DNA from 3 places in the Sporosarcina sp. P7 genome. Region 2 is predicted to be linked to each of the others. Evidence: riboswitches for the same ligand, from Rfam matches in the RefSeq annotation. Region 2 holds a riboswitch; each other region holds the start of a gene.
The links. A riboswitch is a leader RNA that binds a small molecule or an ion and turns the genes downstream of it on or off. The one in region 2 is predicted to bind S-adenosylmethionine.
Positions count from the first base shown of each region.

Region 1: it holds a riboswitch for S-adenosylmethionine, as region 2 does, so the genes downstream of both, metA (homoserine O-acetyltransferase MetA) here and CSV60_RS07425 (methionine biosynthesis PLP-dependent protein) in region 2, are expected to answer to the same signal.
Region 3: it holds a riboswitch for S-adenosylmethionine, as region 2 does, so the genes downstream of both, CSV60_RS11000 (methionine ABC transporter ATP-binding protein) here and CSV60_RS07425 (methionine biosynthesis PLP-dependent protein) in region 2, are expected to answer to the same signal.

Region 1 covers NZ_PDZF01000008.1:67,874-70,141, reverse strand. Annotated here, with positions in the region: gene CSV60_RS09455 (YetF domain-containing protein) at 1-158, opposite strand, end outside; gene metA (homoserine O-acetyltransferase MetA) at 225-1,133, opposite strand; SAM riboswitch class I at 1,227-1,333, opposite strand; gene CSV60_RS09445 (AbrB/MazE/SpoVT family DNA-binding domain-containing protein) at 1,484-1,753, shown strand; gene CSV60_RS09440 (thioredoxin family protein) at 1,877-2,179, opposite strand.
Region 2 covers NZ_PDZF01000006.1:16,421-18,688, forward strand. Annotated here, with positions in the region: gene CSV60_RS07410 (methylated-DNA--[protein]-cysteine S-methyltransferase) at 1-501, opposite strand, end outside; gene CSV60_RS07415 (DMT family transporter) at 518-832, opposite strand; gene CSV60_RS07420 (DMT family transporter) at 835-1,170, opposite strand; SAM riboswitch class I at 1,328-1,429, shown strand; gene CSV60_RS07425 (methionine biosynthesis PLP-dependent protein) at 1,510-2,268, shown strand, end outside.
Region 3 covers NZ_PDZF01000010.1:85,445-87,712, forward strand. Annotated here, with positions in the region: gene gcvH (glycine cleavage system protein GcvH) at 1-370, shown strand, start outside; gene CSV60_RS10990 (toprim domain-containing protein) at 433-798, shown strand; gene CSV60_RS10995 (thioredoxin family protein) at 779-1,078, shown strand; SAM riboswitch class I at 1,128-1,233, shown strand; gene CSV60_RS11000 (methionine ABC transporter ATP-binding protein) at 1,457-2,268, shown strand, end outside.

The sequences.
Region 1 (2,268 bases), on a different contig from region 2:
GCAATTGAACCGATTGTTATACCTGTCACATAATGAAAGAAAGTCAATTGGGACACTTGTTTTTTCCCCATAAAACGCGCCAAAATCAACAGCACAACAAATGAGATCACCGTTCGCATAGTCATTTCCCAAAAGGATAATTGCCAAAATTCATCTATGTTCACTGCATACACCTCCAGTAGTCGGAGTATGTGCAAACTATAGAAGTTTATACACTAATTACTTTAATTCCAGTTATAAGGAGTTTTCTGGTAGACATAGTAATTGAGCCAATTGGAGAATAATAAATGCGTGTGGGAACGCCAAGTATTTATAGGTTCTTTGGATGGATCATCGTTCGGATAATAATTTACAGGCATATCAATGTCCGCACCTTTTTCTAAATCGCGGGCATATTCATCTCCTAATGTGTGTGCATCATACTCTAAATGTCCAGTTACCATAATATGTTTTGCATCATTTGAGATCACAATGAATGCACCAGCCTCTTCAGAAGCAGAAAGTAGAGTCAAATCGGGATGATTCTTTATCTCTTCTAATGAAACTCCGGTATGGCGTGAGTGTGGCGCTACATATACATCATTGAATCCACGTGCCAAGTTTACTGTCGGATCGGTAATATCATGTGAGAATACTCCAAAACATTTCTTTGGCAACTCGAACTTTTCAATTCCGTAGTGATGATAAAGAGCCGCTTGAGCACCCCAGCAAATATGGAGGACAGATGTAACATTCGTTTTTGTCCATTCCATGATTTCTTCCAACTCCCTCCAATAGACTACATCTTCAAATTGTAGAAGTTCGATTGGAGCACCCGTGATAATCATGCCATCAAAACGGCGATTTTTCACATGTTCAAAAGTGGTATAGAACGTTTCTAAATGATTCTGACTGACGTTTTTCGAAACATAGCTAGCTGTATTAAGAAATGTGACATTCACTTGTAAAGGTGTATTACCAAGTAATCGGAGCAATTGTAACTCCGTCTTCTCTTTTTCAGGCATCAAGTTCAAAATTAAAATATTGATTGGGCGGATATCCTGTGTTGTCGCACGTTCTTCATCCATTATAAAGATTTTTTCTTCTTTCAATAATTCTACTGCAGGTAAATGTTTTGGTATATTAATCGGCATTCTATTTCCCCCTTGACTTTCATTTATTACAATTTCTATACAAAAAAACCCTCATTTCTCTTAGATAAGAAAAGGAGGGTTGACCGTTCACCGTTCTTATCTCTCAAGACAACAATCTTGTTGGAGGTAGCACCTTCCTGTATGTACAGAGGTTGCTGAAGCTTCATCAGGCCAAATCCCTCAGCTTCTCTTGATAAGAAATATTTAATTACTGACTATTATAGCATTAATAAATTAATTGTATAGCAGAATTATCAAATTGTTCTGCGCATTTAAGTTTTGTAAATTGTAGATGATATGTTTTGGTGTATAATAGAAATTACCCACTACTTTTCTTCGAGGAGGAGCTTATGAAGTCTTTAGGTATTGTTCGTAAAGTGGATCATCTCGGTAGAATTGTTATTCCAAAAGAACTTCGAAATTCTTTGTCGATCGATAAGGGCGACCCGATTGAAATTTTCGTAGAATACGATAGAATCATTTTGAGAAAATATCAGATCAACAGGGCATGTTTTATCACGGGTGATGTGATGGATGAAAACAAACTATTGTCAAACGGAATATATATCAGTCCACAAGGCGCTAAAATCCTTATGGAACAACTAAAAGATTTCACGTAATACACGACATAAAAGCTTCTTGTAGCTAATTTTCTTATATAAAAAGGACCGAAAACAACTTCTGCAGTTGTCTTCAGTCCTTTTGTTTAATTGCCACATATCTTCCCGCTGGCAACCATTTCATTACGTTAAGCTATTAATAAACTCTTCGATCTCTTCCTTAGTTTTACGATTCTTACTGACAAAACGACCTGTCTCCGTTCCTTTGCTGAATGCTACGAAGCTAGGAATACCGAATATATCCAACTGACTGCATAAATCTATAAATTCATCACGATCAATTGTAACAAATTCATACTCTGCAAATTCTGTTTCCAATGTCGGCAAGAATGGTTCAATTACTCTGCAATCTGCAGTGAATAAGAAAATCACCTTTTCCTCTTGTTTAAGTTGCTCAAATTGCTCAAGAGATTCTAACTTTTTCAATTTCCAACACTCCTCTAAATGAATAGTATACGCACACTATAACACTTATACCTGCATTTCTTCCTTTCAGACGACTTATGCTATTTCCT
Region 2 (2,268 bases):
CTTCGTGTGAGTACTTTCAAGCAAAATCAGCTTCGCTTTTTGGTTTCTCCCGTCACGATAGCCTGACAAACTGCCATCTTTCGCAATAACACGGTGACAAGGCACCACAACCATCACAGGATTCTTACCTATTGCAGATGCTACAGCACGAACAGATGACAATTTCCCAATCTGTACCGCAACTTCTGAATATGTCATAGTTTCACCATACGGTATTCGTTGTAGTGCTTCCCATACTTGCAGTTGAAACGATGTTCCTTTTAAATCAAGTGGAATCGCTGAAAAATCTTTCGTTGTACCCGATAAGTACTCCTTCATCTTGCTTATATAGACTCCGAGCTCTGTTTCATCTTCTATTAAGTCAACTGTATCAAACCGGTACGACCAGTCCTTCATACGTTCTACACTATCTTCAGCTAGTCCGGCATAGCACAGTCCCTGTTTTGTAGCGGCTATTGTTACAGTCCATTCATTAAAATCAAAATTTGTCCAATAAATCAGTTACGCCACTCCCCTTTCATCCGAACAACTTCAAGCCTACAGCACCGAAAATGATGAGCGATAAAAAGAAGAGACGTTTGATGCTAGCAGATTCTTTGAATATCAAAATCCCCATTAATACGGCTCCTGCCGCTCCTAACCCTGTCCATACCGCATACGCTGTACTCATCTGTATTTCGCGCATAGCAAGAGACAGGAAAACAAAACCAAAACCAAAAATCCCCACAATGAGTAACAGTCTTTTAATTGAACGCTTCTGTAAATAATAATTAATACTCACCACACCGAAAATCTCACCGAGACTGGCAATCATTAAGTATACCCAAGCCACTGTCAGCCACCTCCTTCTGCATCGGCTTTTTCATCTGTTGTCAGCTTAATGCCGACTACCCCAATGACGATGAATCCGATGAAGGTCAGCGTAACCCACGTAAAACCTGCTTGAAAGAAGAATATATCCACTAAAAGGATTGCAGCGGCACCAGATCCGGTAAAAACAGCGTATACCGTGCCGGAAGGTAATCTTTCACATGCTTTTATAATGAAATAAAAACTCAATACAATCGCCATAACCGTTCCGGTCCATTGCATTACAGTTTCAGAATAACGAAGACCGACTACCCAGAAGATCTCTATAACAGCCGCCAATGCGACATAGCCCCAAGCCAAAATGAAAATCTCCTTTCCATTATGAATAGTATCTATCAGTATAACAAATCTTTTACTGAAACAAAAAAATCAATAACTGATGTTAAAAGGAAACTTGCATCTAGTATATCTGCATGATAGAATAAATTCGTCAACAGTTTTTCCTATATTATGAATATTCTTATCGAGAGAGACGGAGGGATAGGCCCAGCGATGTCTCAGCAACCAGCCACAGGCACGGTGCTAATTCCAAGGGTGACAACCACCTTGAAGATGAGAATACTGTATACACTTGTATGTTCGAGGGCCTATTCGAAAAGAAGAGGTTCTTTTTTATTTTGCCGGGGGGGATGAATATTCATGACAAACAACGGATTAGAAACTAGATTAGTACAACTTGGAAACCACAGTGATGAGAAAACCGGAGCAGTCAATACACCGATATACTTGTCTACAGCGTACCACCATGAAGGTCTAGGCAAGTCCACGGGATATGATTACACACGAACAAAAAACCCTACGCGTTCTATCCTAGAGGATGGAATTGCAAACCTAGAATCAGGTGACCAAGGATTTGCATGTAGTTCTGGAATGGCAGCCATTCAACTTATTTTATCTTTATTTAAAACAGGTTCGGAACTATTGGCGCCTGAAGACTTATATGGCGGTACCTATCGCCTGTTTAATCAATATGAAGAGACGTATAATATTAAGACGCGTTACTTATCGTTCGATGATGTTTCAGAAGTCGAGCAAGCGATTACTGATCGTACAAAAGCGATCTTCTTGGAAACGCCTACAAATCCATTAATGCAAAACATAGCCATCAGTACGTATGCGGAATTGGCTAAAAAACATGATTTATTGCTAATTGTCGACAATACGTTTTTAACACCTTATTTCCAGCGGCCAATTGAGGAAGGCGCAGATATTGTCATTCATAGCGCAACGAAATATATCGGTGGACATAATGATGTGCTTGCAGGTCTAGTCGTGGCAAAAGGTGAGGATTTATGCGAACGTCTATTTACCAATCATAATGCGATTGGAGCTACATTGTCTCCTCTTGATTCATGGCTTGTCGTACGCGGTCTAAAAACTTTGCATTTACGCATGAAA
Region 3 (2,268 bases), on a different contig from region 2:
AAAAGATTTGCGTTATTCAGAAGAGCATGAGTGGGTAAAAGAAGAAGACGGTAAATACCGTATCGGCATCACACATTTCGCACAGTCTGAACTAGGGGATATCGTATTTGTTGAATTGCCACAGGTTGGCGATCAATTGAAATCGGACGAGCCTTTCGGAAGCGTTGAATCAGTGAAGACGGTTTCTGAATTGTACGCTCCATTAACTGGTAAGGTTGTAGAAGTGAACGAAAACCTCGAAGATAGCCCTGAATTGGTTAACGAATCTCCATATGAAGACGCATGGATGGTAGTAGTTGAAATCGATAACAAAGCTGAACTGGATGAGTTAATGACAGCTGAGCAGTACGAAGAAATGACAGCTGAATAATATTCCAAAAGAACAAGCGCTGGAACGTCTCAGCGCTTTTTTACACGCTAGGAGGAAACAGGATGGACCCGAAAGTTCTCATTGTAGAAGGCGGTTCGGATCGTAAGCGGCTAGTACCGATCCTTGCAGAGCCTGTAGAGATTCTTTGTACGAATGGCACGATTAGTGCGTATCACATTGAAGAACTGCTTGAACCGTACGAGCAGCAAGATCTGTTCGTCTTTATGGATGCGGACGCCTCCGGTGAGTCCATTCGTAAGCTGTTCAAACAACTGTATCCAGAAGCGAGACATTTATACACGGATCGTCTCTACCGTCAAGTGGAAACGACTCCCGTTAAGCTATTGGCAAGCATTTTAGCTGCTGCTAATTTTAAAGTACATTCCAAGTATTTGGCAGGTGGACCACATGAATCATTGGACAATTGAAGACTGGCAACGCACACAGGCGGCAGAGCAGGTAGCCGCTTTTTATTTATATACACCAATGTGTGGAACGTGTGCAGTCGCTTCAAAAATGCTGACGGTGATCGAGACAATGCGCCCGCAACTTCCAATTGGAAAGGCAGACTTGAATTATGTCCAGGAAATCGCAACTGAATATGAGGTGGAAAGTGTTCCTTGTTTACTCATTCAGCGCAAAGGACAGCCTGTAGAAAAGATTTACGCCTTTCAATCCGTCCCGTATCTACTAGAGAAGCTCAGTTGACAATCGAAATAAAAGTATGGTATAAGTAGTTAATCAATTGAATACGTAACTCTTATAAAGAGCGGTGGAGGGAAGTGCCCTATGAAGCCCGGCAACCGTCACATATGTGAAATGGTGCCAAATCACTCAATGCGTAATGCTTTGGTAGATGAGAGAAATGGTAACGTACATAACTACATACGTTCGGCCTTTCTGCTTATCTGCAGGAAGGCTTTTTTTAAACTAATGCGGAAAGCGCCGTGTAGGCTCGACAGGCGTTGGAGGACGTAACACAAAGGCGCTTTTTGGCTTTTTGGTACGTCTGAAACGTCTCGAGAGCCTAGTGCTTGTAGTATTCTAAAAAACAGATTTAAAAGACTTAATAAGGTGGTGCGGAAAATGATTCAACTAACAAACGTTCATAAAAAGTTCCAATTGAACCGTTCAGAAATTGCCGCGGTAGATGACGTGACACTGGCCATCAAAGAGGGAGAAATTTTCGGCGTCATCGGGTACAGTGGGGCAGGAAAAAGTACATTAATTCGACTATTGAACGGTCTTGAAACGCCTACGTCCGGCAGTATCATGATTCACGGACAAGAAATGACTTCATTACAAGGTGCTGGCCTTCGGAATGCACGTCAGAAAATTAGCATGATCTTCCAGCATTTTAACTTACTGTGGTCTAGAACAGTAGAAGAGAATATCATGTTTCCTCTCGAAATTGCTGGCGTAAAGAAATCGGCACGTAAGCAAAAAGTGAAGGAATTGATCGATCTCGTTGGATTGACAGGTCGAGAACAGGCGTATCCATCGCAATTATCAGGTGGTCAGAAGCAACGTGTCGGCATTGCGCGCGCGCTTGCGAATGATCCTGAAGTCCTACTCTGTGATGAAGCGACGTCCGCACTAGATCCAGAGACGACGAATGCGATTCTTGATTTACTAACAGATATTAATGAGCGTCTTGGACTAACGATTGTGTTGATTACGCATGAAATGCACGTCATCCGGAAGATCTGTCATCGCGTGGCGGTCATGGAAGCGGGGAAAGTCGTGGAAATGGGCAATGTACTAGATGTCTTCCAATCCCCACAAGCGGATATTACAAAGCGCTTTATTTCGCAAGTGACTGATAGTGCAGATACGGACGCAGCGATGGCACATTTACAGCAGGAATCGCCGCACGGCAAATTGATCAAGCTAGCTTT